2 regions of the Streptomyces sp. 7N604 genome follow, and region 2 is predicted to be linked to the other one. Evidence: riboswitches for the same ligand, from Rfam matches in the RefSeq annotation. Region 2 holds a riboswitch; the other holds the start of a gene.
What was found. Region 2 has a riboswitch for thiamine pyrophosphate ahead of ACTWP8_RS06405 (thiamine ABC transporter substrate-binding protein). Riboswitches for the same ligand answer to the same signal wherever they lie in the genome.

Region 1: it holds a riboswitch for thiamine pyrophosphate, as region 2 does, so the genes downstream of both, thiO (glycine oxidase ThiO) here and ACTWP8_RS06405 (thiamine ABC transporter substrate-binding protein) in region 2, are expected to answer to the same signal.

The regions. Positions count from the first base shown of each region.
Region 1 is NZ_JBQQBX010000018.1:72,461-79,156, reverse strand. Features, by position in the region: gene ACTWP8_RS20700 (hypothetical protein) at 1-485, opposite strand, end outside; gene metF (methylenetetrahydrofolate reductase [NAD(P)H]) at 521-1,438, opposite strand; gene thiE (thiamine phosphate synthase) at 1,583-2,254, opposite strand; gene ACTWP8_RS20685 (Rv2175c family DNA-binding protein) at 2,413-2,778, opposite strand; gene ACTWP8_RS20680 (NAD(P)/FAD-dependent oxidoreductase) at 2,947-4,119, opposite strand; TPP riboswitch at 4,348-4,460, shown strand; gene thiO (glycine oxidase ThiO) at 4,458-5,675, shown strand; gene thiS (sulfur carrier protein ThiS) at 5,672-5,872, shown strand; gene ACTWP8_RS20665 (thiazole synthase) at 5,882-6,679, shown strand.
Region 2 is NZ_JBQQBX010000004.1:249,675-256,370, forward strand. Features, by position in the region: gene frr (ribosome recycling factor) at 89-646, shown strand; gene ACTWP8_RS06395 (phosphatidate cytidylyltransferase) at 646-1,776, shown strand; gene rlmN (23S rRNA (adenine(2503)-C(2))-methyltransferase RlmN) at 1,900-3,069, shown strand; TPP riboswitch at 3,113-3,222, shown strand; gene ACTWP8_RS06405 (thiamine ABC transporter substrate-binding protein) at 3,218-4,294, shown strand; gene ACTWP8_RS06410 (ABC transporter permease) at 4,366-5,979, shown strand; gene ACTWP8_RS06415 (ABC transporter ATP-binding protein) at 5,980-6,696, shown strand, end outside.

The sequences.
Region 1 (6,696 bases), on a different contig from region 2:
TTGTAGACCCCGTACTGGCCGGTGTCGTCCGGTATCGGCTGCGGCTGGTAGACCTCCGGGCCCGCCCCGCCACCCGGTACCTCGGCCTGCCCGTATCCATCCGGCGCCTCGGCCTGCCCGTATCCGTCCGGAAGCGGCTCGGCGGGGTCGGGGGCCTGCAGCCTCGGGTCCAGGTACTCCCTGTACTCCTCGGCCTCTTCCTCCTCGCGCTCCCGGCCCAAGCCGAAGCCGCCGCCGCGAAGCGCCCAGCCGGCTGCGAAGCCGCGCCGGAAGGAGAGCGTGACGTAGGTCTGGCCGACCGCGAAGGCGGCCGCGCCCATCCCGATGACCACCACCGACGGCATCAGCACGCCGAGTACCACGCCCAGAAAGCCCGTGAAGGCCAGCAGCCGCCAGCGCAGCCGGGCCTTGTACTGCAGCAGGACCTCACCGAGCAGCCACAGCGCAACGATGCCAAACGCGATGTAGAGGACCGTCCAGCCCATGTCCGCCCCTCTTCCGCCGCTTTCCGGCCTAGCCGTCAGGACTGCTGCGACAGTCCCAGATTCTCGTAGATTTCCAGAGTCGCCGTGGAGTGGTTCAGGGTAATGAAGTGCAACCCCGGGATGTCCTCGGACATCAGCCGCGCGCACAGCTCCGTGGCGTACTCGATCCCAATGGAGCGTACAGCCGCTGGGTCATCTTTGACCGAGAGGATCCGGTCCGCTAGCTCCGGCGGGAAGGCCGCGTTGCTGAGCTGGGCGAATCGCTCGATCTGCTTTACGTTCGTGACCGGCATGATCTCCGGGATGATCGGGGTGTCGCAGCCGGCCGCCGCGACCCGGTCCCGCAGCCGGAGGTAGTCGTCGGCGAAGAAGAACATCTGGGTGATCGCGAAGTCCGCACCCGCGCGGCACTTGTCCACGAAGTGCCGGATGTCCGCATCCCAGTCCGTGGAGCGCGGGTGCATCTCGGGGAAGGCGGCGACGCCGACGCAGAAGTCGCCCGACTCCTTGATGAGCTGAACGAGCTCGGCCGCGTAGTGCACGCCCTGCGGGTGCGGCACCCACTCGCCCATCGGGTCGCCCGGCGGGTCCCCGCGCAGCGCCAGCATGTTCCGGATTCCCGCATCGGCGTAGCGGCCGATGATGTTGCGCAGGTCGGCGAGGGAGTGGTTGACGGCGGTGAGGTGGGCCACCGGGGTGAGGGTGGTGTCGGTCGCGATGCGCTCGGTGGCCCGTACGGTCCCGTCGCGGGACGAGCCGCCCGCGCCGTACGTCACGGAGACGAAGGTCGGCGCGACCGCCTCGATCCGGCGGATGGCGTTCCACAGGGTCCGCTCACCCTTCTCGGTCTTCGGGGCGGAGAACTCGAACGAATAGGACCGCCTGCCGGAGGCGAGGAGGTCACGGACGGTGTGCGCGCGGTCCGTCCTGGTGGACGCGGTACCAAGGGCCATAAAGGCAGGTTAACCAGCGGCTCGCTGCAGCCCCAACAAAAGGCGGACGATATGCCCGGTTAGCCCGGAACCTCGTCCACCACTCGGACAACTTGTCCGGTTACGCACCGCGGTCGGACGCGATGACGAGCTGCAGCGGGGCCGTCACGCACTGCGCTCGCGCAGCCGCTTCGCGAGGTCCGCGGTCGCCGCCCCCGGGTCGTCCGCGTCCGTGATCGCCCGGACCACCACGACCCGCCGGGCCCCGGCGTCCAGCACCTGGTCGAGATTGGACGCGTCGATGCCGCCGATCGCGAACCAGGGCCGTACGGGCTCCAGCGAGGCCGCGTAGCGCACCAGCGGCAGGCCGGGGGCGTGCCGTCCCGGCTTGGTGGGGGTGGGCCAGCAGGGGCCGGTGCAGAAGTAGTCGACGCCTGGCTCGGCGACCGCCGCGTCCACCTCCGCCTCGGCGTGCGTGGACCGCCCGATGAGCACGGACTCGCCGAGGATCGCGCGGGCGGCGGGCACCGGCAGGTCGCCCTGGCCCAGGTGCAGCACGTCGGAGCCGGTCGCGTGTGCCACATCGGCCCGGTCGTTGACCGCGAGCAGCTTGCCGTGCCGTCGGCAGGCGTCCGCGAACACCGCCAGATGCTCCAGCTCCTCGCCCGCCTCCATGCCCTTGTCGCGCAGCTGCACGATGTCGACGCCGGAGGCGAGGACCGTGTCCAGGAACTCGGCGAGGTCGCCCTGGCGCTTGCGCGCGTCGGTGCAGAGGTAGAGCAGGGCGTCGGCGAGCTGCACGCGCGCGGTGGCGGCTGCTGCGGCGGTGGTGGCCATGGGTTCCCCCGGATCGGCGGCGTACGGGTCGGCAGCGTGTGGGCCGGGGCGTCCCGGCCCGCACACCGTACGGGTTCACTGGATCGGACGGCGGCCGTCAGGCGCTCGGACGGCAAGCGCTCAGAGGCGAGCCCCCGGACGGCAAGCGCTCGGCAGCGTCAGACGGCGAGCGCCTGGGCACGGCGCTTCACTTCCGTGCCGCGATTCTCGCGCAGGGCCTGCGCGGGCGTGCCCGGCAGGCTCGGGTCCGGCGTGAAGAGCCACTCCAGCATCTCTGCGTCGGTGAAGCCGTCGTCCTTCAGGAGTGTCAGCGTCCCGGCGAGGCCCTTGACGACCTTGCCGTCGCCGACGAAGGCGGCCGGTACCTGCAGCACCCGGTTCTCGCCGCGGCGGACCGCGATCAGCTGGCCCTCCTTGACCAGCTGCCTGACGCGGGTCACCTCGACCCCGAGCCGTTCTGCGACGTCGGGGAGGGTGAGCCAGGCGGGAACGAGCGCATCGGTCTTCGTGTCAATCTCGGTCACGGGACCAAGCCTGCCATCCCGGACTGACAGCCGGTAGCGGAGCGCGGCCGGGCGGGCTCACCGGTTCCGGCAGACCGGGGGCACCTGTTCCGCCGGGCTGACGGCCCGGTTCCGCCCGTTCGGCCCGGCCCGCCCTCCGGCCCGTACGTACGTACGTAGCTCACGGTCTCAGCGGAGCACCGCCGACTTGAGCGGCACGGACGGGTCGGCGGCCCGGTCCGGGTCGATGCGCGCGCCGCGCTCGATAAGCCTGCGCCCCTGCGCCAGATCCCGCGGCCTGCCCACCGCGAGCAGCGCTACCAGCGCCCCGCCGCGCAGCCAGCAGACCGACCAGGAGGCCCCGTCCGGGTCGCCGCGCCAGACCGTGGCGTCGGCCGCGGCGTGGTGGCCCGCGTACTGCACGAACCGGCCGAACTGCTCGGACCAGAAGTAGGGCACCGGATCGTAGACGGTCTCCTCGGCCGCTCCCCCGGCGATGTTGGCGGCGACCGCGCGGGGCCCCTGGAGGGCGTTGTCCCAGTGGTGGACGAGGAGCCGTTCGCCGTACCGGGCGGACGGGAACGACGCGCAGTCCCCGACCGCGTAGACGTCCGGCTGGGAGGTGCGCAGCCGCTCGTCGGCGCGCACGGAGCCGTCGGAGCACAGCTCGACGCCCGAGCCCGCGAGCCAGGCGGTCGTGGGCCGGGCGCCGATCCCGACCAGCACCGCGTCCGCGCGCAGCCGGGTTCCGTCCTCCAGGAGCACCGAGCCCGGCTCGACCGCCGCCACCTTCGCGCCGGTGATCAGCCGGGCGCCGCTGTCGGCGTACCAGGCGGCCATGTGCTCGGTGACCTCGGCGGGAAGGGCACCGGCGAGCGGGCGATCAGCGGCCTCGACGACGGTGACGGGACAGCCCGCCTCGCGCGCCGCGGTCGCGAACTCCGCGCCGATCCAGCCCGCGCCGACCACGACGACCTCCTGCCTGCCCTCGAGGACGGGCCGCAGCCGCTCGGCGTCGTCGAGGGTGCGCAGCACGTAGATGCCGGGCCCCGCGTCGGTGCCGGGCAGCGTGATCGGCTCGGCGCCGGTGGCGATGACCAGCCGGTCGTACGGGACGGGCCCGGCTGCGGTCTCCAGGAGGTGGCGGTCGGGGCGGAGCGCCGTGACGTGGCGGCCCAGCAGCAGTTCGATGCTCAGGGCCGGGAAGTCGACCTCGAAGGCCGAGCCGTCGGCCTTGCCGAGGAGCACGGCCTTGGACAGCGGCGGCCGGTCGTAGGGCTGGTGCGACTCGGCGCCCAGCAGCGTGATCGTGCCCTTCCAGCCCTGCTCCCGCAGGGCGACCGCGGTCTGCACCCCGGCCATGCCCGCGCCGACGATCACGACCCGCTGCACTGGCTGCCTGTCCTCGCTCACACGATCACTGTAGGACGGCCGCGGGGGGCTGCCGGAGACGCGCGCATCGAGAGCTCTGACACAGCATCAAGTTGATCAGTGCGCCCCGGCCGGGGCGTGCCAGGGGTGGGAGCATGGGTGGCCTTGGGGCGCCGCTCCTCTACTGCCCTCCAGGGGCAGGCGTTATGGTGGCGAGCCAAGAGCACTCGCGGGAGCCCGGACGCACCGGGCTGAGAGGGAGGCTGGCCGGCCTCCGACCGTACGAACCTGATCCGGGTCATGCCGGCGAAGGGAGGGTCCTGATACCCATGCACGCGCCTGAAGGCACTGAAGGCAGCGGTGTGCGCGGTCCGCGCACGTCGTACGACGTCCTCGTCATCGGGGGCGGGATCATCGGTCTGGTCACGGCCTGGCGGGCGGCGCAGCGGGGCCTGCGCACCGCGGTCGCCGACCCGTCGCCCGGGGGTGGCGCCGCGCAGGTCGCCGCCGGGATGCTGGCCGCCGTCACCGAGCTCCACTACGGCGAGGAGACCCTGCTCGGCCTCAACCTCGCCTCCGCAGCGCGCTATCCGGCGTTCGCGGCCGAGCTCGAGGAGGCGAGCGGGCAGGACATCGGCTACCGCGCCTGCGGCACCCTCGCCGTCGCGCTGGACGCCGACGACCGGGCACACCTGCGCGAGCTCCATGCCCTGCAGCTCCGCCACGGCCTCGACTCGCAGTGGCTGACGGGGCGCGAGTGCCGCCGCCTCGAGCCCCTGCTTGCGCCGGGCGTGCGCGGCGGCCTGCGCGTGGACGGCGACCACCAGACCGACCCCCGCCGGCTCACCGCCGCGCTCGTCACGGCCTGCGAGCGGGCCGGGGTGGAGCTGCGCCGCGCCTGGGTCCGCCGGCTGTCCGTCGTACGGGACCGGGCCGCGGGAGCGGTCCTCGAGGACGGCACGGAGCTGGGCGCCGGGCAGGTCGTCCTCGCCGCGGGCAGCCGCAGCGGGCAGCTCGCCGGGGTGCCGGACGAGGTGCTGCCGCCGGTCCGGCCGGTCAAGGGGCAGGTGCTGCGGCTGCGCGTTCCCGGGGCGTACGCGCCGTTCCTGTCCCGGACCGTACGGGCGGTGGTGCGCGGCGGGCAGGTCTACCTCGTGCCGCGCGAGAGCGGCGAGCTGGTGGTCGGCGCGACCAGCGAGGAACTGGGCTGGGACACCACCGTCACCGCGGGCGGGGTGTACGAACTCCTGCGCGATGCCCACGAGTTGGTGCCCGGGATCACCGAACTGCCGCTTGTCGAGACCCGCGCCGGGCTGCGGCCGGGATCGCCCGACAACGCGCCCCTGCTGGGCCCGACGGCGCTGCCGGGGCTGCACCTGGCGACCGGCCACTACCGCAACGGCGTGCTGCTGACGCCGGTCACGGGCGACGCGATGGCCGAGGCGCTGACCACCGGCGAACTCCCCGGTGAGGCCCGGCCCTTCTCCCCCTGCCGCTTCACTTCCGCACCCCGCGCACCCCGCGTACTCCAGGAGCAGCCCGTATGACCGTCTCCGTGAACGGGGAACCCAGGGAACTCCCCGACGGCACCACACTCGACCGGGTCGTCGCCACCCTCACCACCGCCCCCTCGGGCGTCGCCGCCGCGCTCAACGAGACCGTGGTACCGCGCCGCCGGTGGCCCACCACCCCGCTCGGCGACGGCGACCGCGTCGAGGTCCTCACCGCGGTCCAGGGAGGCTGACCCCGCGACATGGCCGACGATCTCCTCACCATTGGCGGCACCACCTTCGGCTCCCGGCTGATCATGGGGACGGGCGGTGCGCCGAGCCTCGACATCCTGGAGCGCGCGCTGGTCGCCTCCGGCACCGAGCTGACCACGGTGGCCATGCGCCGCCTCGACCCGACCGTGCAGGGCTCCGTGCTGACCGTGCTGGCCGGGCTCGGCATCCGCGCCCTGCCGAACACCGCGGGGTGCTTCACCGCGGGCGAGGCGGTGCTCACCGCCCGGCTCGCCCGGGAGGCCCTCGGCACCGACTGGATCAAGCTGGAGGTGGTGGCGGACGAGCGCACCCTGCTGCCCGACCCGGTCGAGCTGCTCGACGCCGCGGAGACCCTGGTCGACGACGGCTTCACGGTGCTTCCGTACACGAACGACGATCCGGTGCTGGCCAGGAGGCTGGAGGACGCCGGCTGCGCCGCGATCATGCCGTTGGGCTCCCCCATCGGCTCCGGCCTCGGCATCCGCAACCCGCACAACTTCCAGCTGATCACCGAGCACGCGCGCGTGCCCGTGATCCTCGACGCGGGGGCCGGCACCGCATCGGACGCGGCGCTGGCCATGGAGCTGGGCTGCGCGGCCGTCATGCTCGCGTCTGCCGTCACCCGGGCCCAGGAGCCCGTACTCATGGCGGAGGCGATGCGGCACGCCGTCGAGGCGGGGCGGCTGGCCTACCGCGCGGGCCGGATCCCTCGGCGGCACTTCGCGGAGGCGTCCTCGCCCACGGAGGGCGTGGCCGCGCTCGACCCGGAGCGTCCGGCGTTCCGCTAGCGCGGGCACGCCGGCGC
Region 2 (6,696 bases):
GGATGGACAACGGCCTGCCGGTCGGACACCGTGCAGGAGAAGCGCGCAGGGGCGAGGCTGTGCTCACTCACAAGACCAGGAGCAAGTGGTGATCGAAGAGACCCTCCTCGAAGCCGAGGAGAAGATGGAGAAGGCCGTCGTGGTCGCCAAGGAGGACTTCGCCGCGATTCGCACCGGGCGTGCGCACCCGGCGATGTTCAACAAGATCGTGGCGGACTACTACGGTGCGCTGACGCCGATCAACCAGCTGGCGTCGTTCTCGGTGCCCGAGCCGCGCATGGCGGTCGTGACACCGTTCGACAAGAGTGCGCTGCGCAACATCGAGCAGGCGATCCGCGACTCCGACCTGGGAGTCAACCCGACGAACGACGGCAACATCATCCGCGTGACGTTCCCGGAGCTGACCGAGGAGCGCCGCCGCGAGTACATCAAGGTCGCCAAGAGCAAGGGGGAGGACGCGAAGATCTCGATCCGCAGCGTCCGCCGCAAGGCCAAGGAGACCATCGACAAGTTCATCAAGGACGGCGAGGTCGGCGAGGACGAGGGGCGCCGCGCCGAGAAGGAGCTCGACGACACCACGGCGAAGTACGTGTCGCAGGTGGACGAGCTGCTCAAGCACAAGGAAGCCGAGCTGCTCGAGGTCTGATGAACGACTCTTCCTGGAGGGCCCGGCCCATGCCTCCGGCGGGTGGGGGCCCGGTTCCCCATGCCGATGGGGGCGCCCCCGGCGGAGCCCGGGGCGGCCGGGGGCCGGTCCCGCCGCCCACCGGCTTCTGGGGACCGCCCGACCAGGGGTCTGCCTCGGCGGGTCCCGCGCACGGGACGCCCGACCCGCAGCAGACTCGGCCCATGCCCACCGTGCCCGGCTCCGGCGGAAACCAGGACGACCGTGACCGGGGGGCCGCTCGGCACAGCGGCTCCCCGTCTCAGCCGTCGCAACCGCCGACACCGCCGCAGAAGAAGCGGGCCGGGCGCGATCTGCGGGCCGCGATAGGGGTCGGCCTCGGCCTCGGCGTGGTGATCATCGCGTCGCTCTTCATCGTGAAGGCCGTCTTCGTCGGGGTGATCGCCGCGGCGGTGGTCGTCGGGCTGTGGGAGCTGTCCTCCCGGCTGTCGGAGAAGAAGTACATCCGCATCCCGCTGGTGCCGCTCGCGGTCGGCGGCGCCGCCATGGTCGTCGCCGGGTATCTGCGCGGCGCGGAAGGCGCGTTCGTGACCATGGCCCTCACGGCGCTCGCCGCGCTCGTATGGCGCATGGCGGAGCCTCCCGAGGACTACCTGAGAGACGTCACGGCCGGGGTCTTCGCGGCCTTCTACGTGCCGTTCCTGGCCACCTTCGTGGCGCTGATGCTCGCCGCGGAGGACGGCGCCTGGCGGGTGCTCACCTTCCTCCTGCTCACGGTCGTCAGCGACACCGGCGCGTACGCCATCGGCTGGCGGTTCGGCAGGCACAAGCTCGCGCCGCGCATCAGCCCCGGCAAGACCCGCGAGGGGCTGGTCGGTGCGGTGGCCTTCGCTATGGCTGCGGGCGCGCTGTGCATGGAGTTCCTGATCGACGGCGGCAGATGGTGGCAGGGTCTGCTGCTCGGCCTCGCGGTCGCGGCCAGCGCGACCCTCGGCGACCTCGGCGAGTCCATGATCAAGCGGGACCTCGGGATCAAGGACATGGGCAGACTGCTGCCGGGCCACGGCGGGATCATGGACCGGCTCGACTCGCTGCTGCCGACGGCGCCGGTGGTGTGGCTGCTGCTGGTGATCTTCGTGGGCGGCGGCTGACGCGGCTCTGTGGCGCTGAACCGCCGCCGCCGTGGGGGTTCCTCAACGGCGGTTTCGGTCCGTAGGGTCCTCGCCGTCTCACTGGCACGGGGCCCTTCGCGCGTCTGCGACACTGGTTGAACCATGCCTGCACCCGGAGAACTCACTTTCGTCGCGCCGCGCGGGGCCAAGAAGCCCCCGCGGCACCTTGCCGATCTCACCCCCGCCGAGCGCCGTGAGGCCGTGGCCGCGCTCGGTGAGAAGCCGTTTCGCGCCGGTCAGGTGTCGCGTCACTACTTCGCCCGGTACGCCGACGACCCGGTGGCCTGGACCGACATTCCCGCCGCGGCGCGCGAGAAGCTGGCGGCGGGGCTGCTGCCGGACCTGATGTCCGTGGTGCGGCACATCTCCTGCGACGACGACACCACCCGCAAGACCCTCTGGCGGCTCTTCGACGGCACGCTCGTGGAGTCCGTCCTGATGCGCTACCCGGACCGGGTCACCATGTGCGTCTCCTCGCAGGCGGGCTGCGGCATGAACTGCCCGTTCTGCGCCACGGGACAGGCGGGCCTCGACCGCAACCTGTCGACCGCTGAGATCGTGCACCAGATCGTCGACGGGATGCGGGCACTCAGGGACGGCGAATTCGGGGGGTCTGGGCCCGCGGCGCAGCCGCAGCCGGCCGCAGTGTCCCCCGAAGGAAAACGCAGCCCGGGCGGGCCCGCGCGGCTGTCCAACATCGTCTTCATGGGCATGGGCGAGCCGCTCGCCAACTACAACCGGGTCGTCGGCGCCATCCGCCGCCTCACCGACCCCGAGCCCGACGGCCTCGGCCTCTCCCAGCGCGGGATCACCGTCTCCACCGTCGGCCTCGTCCCCGCGATGCTCCGCTTCGCCGACGAGGGCTTCAAGTGCCGGCTCGCGGTGTCCCTGCACGCGCCGGACGACGAGCTGCGCGACACCCTGGTCCCGGTCAACACCCGCTGGAAAGTACGCGAAGTGCTCGACGCGGCCTGGGAGTACGCGGAGAAGTCCGGCCGCCGGATCTCCATCGAGTACGCGCTGATCAGGGACATCAACGACCAGGCGTGGCGGGCCGACCTGCTCGGCCGGCTCCTCAAGGGCCACCGGGTGCACGTCAACCTCATCCCGCTCAACCCGACCCCCGGCTCCAAGTGGACGGCCTCCCGCCCCGAGGACGAGAAGGCGTTCGTCGCCGCCCTCGAGGCTCATGGCGTACCCGTGACCGTACGGGACACCCGGGGGCAGGAGATCGACGGAGCCTGCGGTCAGCTGGCGGCGAGCGAGCGCTGACGCGCCGATTCCGGGCACTGATACCGTGCATTCGTACAAATGAACACTCCGACAGGGGAGCGCACAGAGCGCTGAGAGTGCGGCACCGCGACGCCGCAGACCCTCGGACCTGATCCGGGTAATACCGGCGTAGGGAGTCAACGTAACTATGAACACCACCCTTCGGCGTGCCGTCGGCACCGCGCTTCTCGGCGTGCTCGGCGTCCCGGCGCTGGCCGCGTGCGGCGGCTCCGGCGACTCCGGAGCCCAGGGCTCGAAGCCGAAGACGGTCACCCTCGTCTCGCACGACTCCTTCGCGGCTTCGAAGGCCGTGCTGCGGGAGTTCACCAAGGAGACCGGCTTCAAGGTCGAGGTGCTGCGCGGGGGCGACGCAGGCGCGGCCGTGAACCAGGCCGTCCTGTCCAAGGACAACCCGCAGGGCGACGTCTTCTTCGGCGTCGACAACACCCTGCTGTCCCGCGCCCTCGACGCCGGGCTGTTCACGCCGTACGAGGCGAAGGACCTCGACAAGGTCCCGGAGGCGCTCCAGCTCGACAAGGACGAGCATCGCGTCACCCCCGTCGACTCCGGCGACATCTGCGTCAATTACGACCGGAAGTACTTCGCGGACAAGAAGCTCGCCCCGCCGCGGACCTTCGACGACCTGATCAAGCCCCGGTACAAGAACCTGCTGGTCACCGAGAACGCCGCCACTTCCTCGCCCGGTCTCGGGTTCCTGCTGGGCACCGCCGCCGAGCACGGCGACGACGGGTGGCAGGACTACTGGAAGAAGCTGAAGGCCAACGGCGTCGAGGTCGTCGACGGCTGGGAGCAGGCCTACTACGACCGGTTCTCCGGCGCGGGCAAGGGCGACAAGCCGCTCGTGGTCTCGTACGCCTCCAGCCCGCCCGCCGGCGTCCTCGAGCTGAAGTCCCAGCCGAAGGAGGCCCCGACCGGTGTCGCGACCGGCACCTGCTTCCGGCAGATCGAGTTCGCCGGGCTGCTGAACGGCGCGAAGAACGAGGAGGGCGGCAAGAAGCTGCTGGACTTCCTGCTGAGCAAGAGCTTCCAGGAGGACGTGCCGCTCCAGATGTTCGTCAACCCGGTGCGCCAGGACGCCGAGTTGCCCGAGGTGTTCACCAAGTACGGGGAGACGATCGACGATCCGGCCACGCTCGCGCCGGAGAAGATCGCGCAGAACCGTGAGCAGTGGGTCGAACAGTGGTCCTCGCTGGTCCTGAGGTAAGTACCGCCAAGGCGGCCCGAGCCCGGCCCCGCGCAGCCAGGGGCAGGGACACGGCGGTGCGGCTCGCCCTCATGGCCGTGCCCCTGGCCTTCTTCGGCGTCTTCTTCGGCTACCCGGTCGCCGCGATCGTGGGCCGGGGCGTCCGGGCAGGCGGGGAGTGGCAGCCCAGCCGGGCCGCCGAGGTGCTGTCCGACCCGGACGTCCTGCGCGTCCTGTGGTTCACCCTCTGGCAGGCGGCCGCCTCGACCGCGCTGACCCTCGTCATCGCGCTGCCTGCCGCGTACGTCTTCGCGCGCTTCGCCTTCCCCGGCAAGGAGTTGCTGCGGGCGGTCGTGGTCGTCCCCTTCGTCCTGCCGACCGTCGTCGTCGGCTCGGCCTTCCTCGCGCTGCTCGGGCGCGGCGGAATGCTGGCCGAGCTGTGGGGCTTCCGGCTCGACACCACGATCTGGGCGATCCTGCTCGCGCATGTCTTCTTCAACTACGCGGTGGTGGTCCGTACGGTCGGCGGGCTCTGGGCGCAGCTCGACCCGGGCCAGGAGGAGGCGGCGCGGGTGCTCGGCGCGAGCCGGTTCGCGGCCTGGCGCAGGGTGACGCTGCCCGCGCTCGCGCCCTCCGTGGCCGCCGCCGCGCTGATGGTCTTCCTCTTCACCTTCACCTCCTTCGGCGCCGTGCAGATCCTCGGCGGACCGCGCTACGCGACGCTGGAGGTCGAGATCTACCGGCAGACCGCGCAGCTGCTGGACCTGCCGACCGCAGCCGTCCTCACCCTCGTACAGTTCGCCGCGGTCGCCGCCATCCTCGCGCTGCACGCGTGGACGGTGCGGCGCCGGGAGACCGCCCTGAGTCTGGTCGACGCCCGTTCGACCGCCCGCCGACCGCGGGGGCCCGGCCAGTGGGCGCTGCTGGCGGGCGTGCTGGCGGTCGTCGCGCTGCTGATCCTGCTGCCCCTGGGCGTGCTGGTGGAGCGCTCGCTCGCCGGGCCCGGCGGGTACGGGTTCGCCTTCTACCGGGCGCTGCAGTCGGCGGCCGAGAGCGGCGGCACCTTCGTCGTGGCCCCGCTGGAGGCGGTCTGGAACTCGCTGCGGTACGCAGTGGTGGCGACGGCGATCGCGCTGGTGATCGGCGGACTCGCGGCCGCCGCGCTGACCCGCCGCGCGGGAAAGCTGGTCCGCGGTTTCGACGCGCTGCTGATGCTGCCGCTCGGGACGTCCGCCGTCACCGTCGGCTTCGGCTTTCTGATCACCCTGGACGAGCCGCCGCTCGACCTGCGGTCCTCCTGGCTTCTGGTGCCTCTGGCCCAGGCGTTGGTGGGGGTTCCGTTCGTCGTACGGACCATGCTGCCGGTGCTGCGAGCGGTGGACGAGCGGCTGCGCGAGGCGGCCGCGGTGCTCGGCGCCTCGCCGCTGCGCGCCTGGCGCGAGGTGGACCTGCCGCTCGTACGGCGGGCGCTGCTGGTGGCGGCGGGCTTCGCGTTCGCCGTCTCGCTCGGCGAGTTCGGCGCGACCGTCTTCATCGCGCGGCCCGACAACCCGACGCTGCCGGTGGCCGTGGCCCGCTTCCTGGGGCGGGCGGGGGAGCTCAACTACGGGCAGGCGATGGCGCTGAGCACGATTCTGATGCTGGTGTGTGCGGCCGCCCTGCTGGCGCTCGAGCGCATCCGCACCGACCGTTCTGGAGAGTTCTAGATGCCTCTGCTGCGACTGGACGGGGTGACCGTACGCTTCGGCGGGCGCGCGGCGCTCGACTCGGTGGACCTGGAGGTCGCCGAGCACGAGACGGTCTGTGTGCTCGGGCCGAGCGGCAGCGGCAAGTCCACCTTGCTGAGGGTCGTCGCCGGGCTGCAGCGGGCGGACGCGGGGCGGGTGCTGCTGGCGGGCCGTGACGTGGGCGGCGTGCCCGCGCACCGGCGCGGGGTGGGGCTGATGTTCCAGGACCATCAGCTCTTCCCGCAGCGGGACGTCGGCGGCAACGTGGCCTTCGGGCTGCGGATGCACGGGGTGGGGCGGGCCGAACAGCGGCGTACGGTCGCGGAGTTGCTGGATCTGGTCGGCCTGCCGGGGGCGCAGCGGCGGGCGGTCACCGCGCTGTCGGGCGGCGAGCAGCAGCGGGTCGCGCTGGCGCGGGCGCTCGCGCCCGAGCCGAAGCTGCTGATGCTCGATGAGCCGCTGGGGCAGCTCGACCGGAGTCTGCGGGAACGTCTTGTGGTCGAGCTGCGCGAGCTGTTCGGCCGGCTGGGGACGACGGTGCTGGCCGTCACCCACGACCAGGGGGAGGCTTTCGCGCTGGGCGACCGGGTGGTGGTGATGCGGGAGGGCCGGATCGAGCAGACCGGGACGCCGCTGGAGGTGTGGCAGCGGCCCGCTTCGGAGTTCGTGGCGCGCTTTCTCGGGTTCGACAACGTG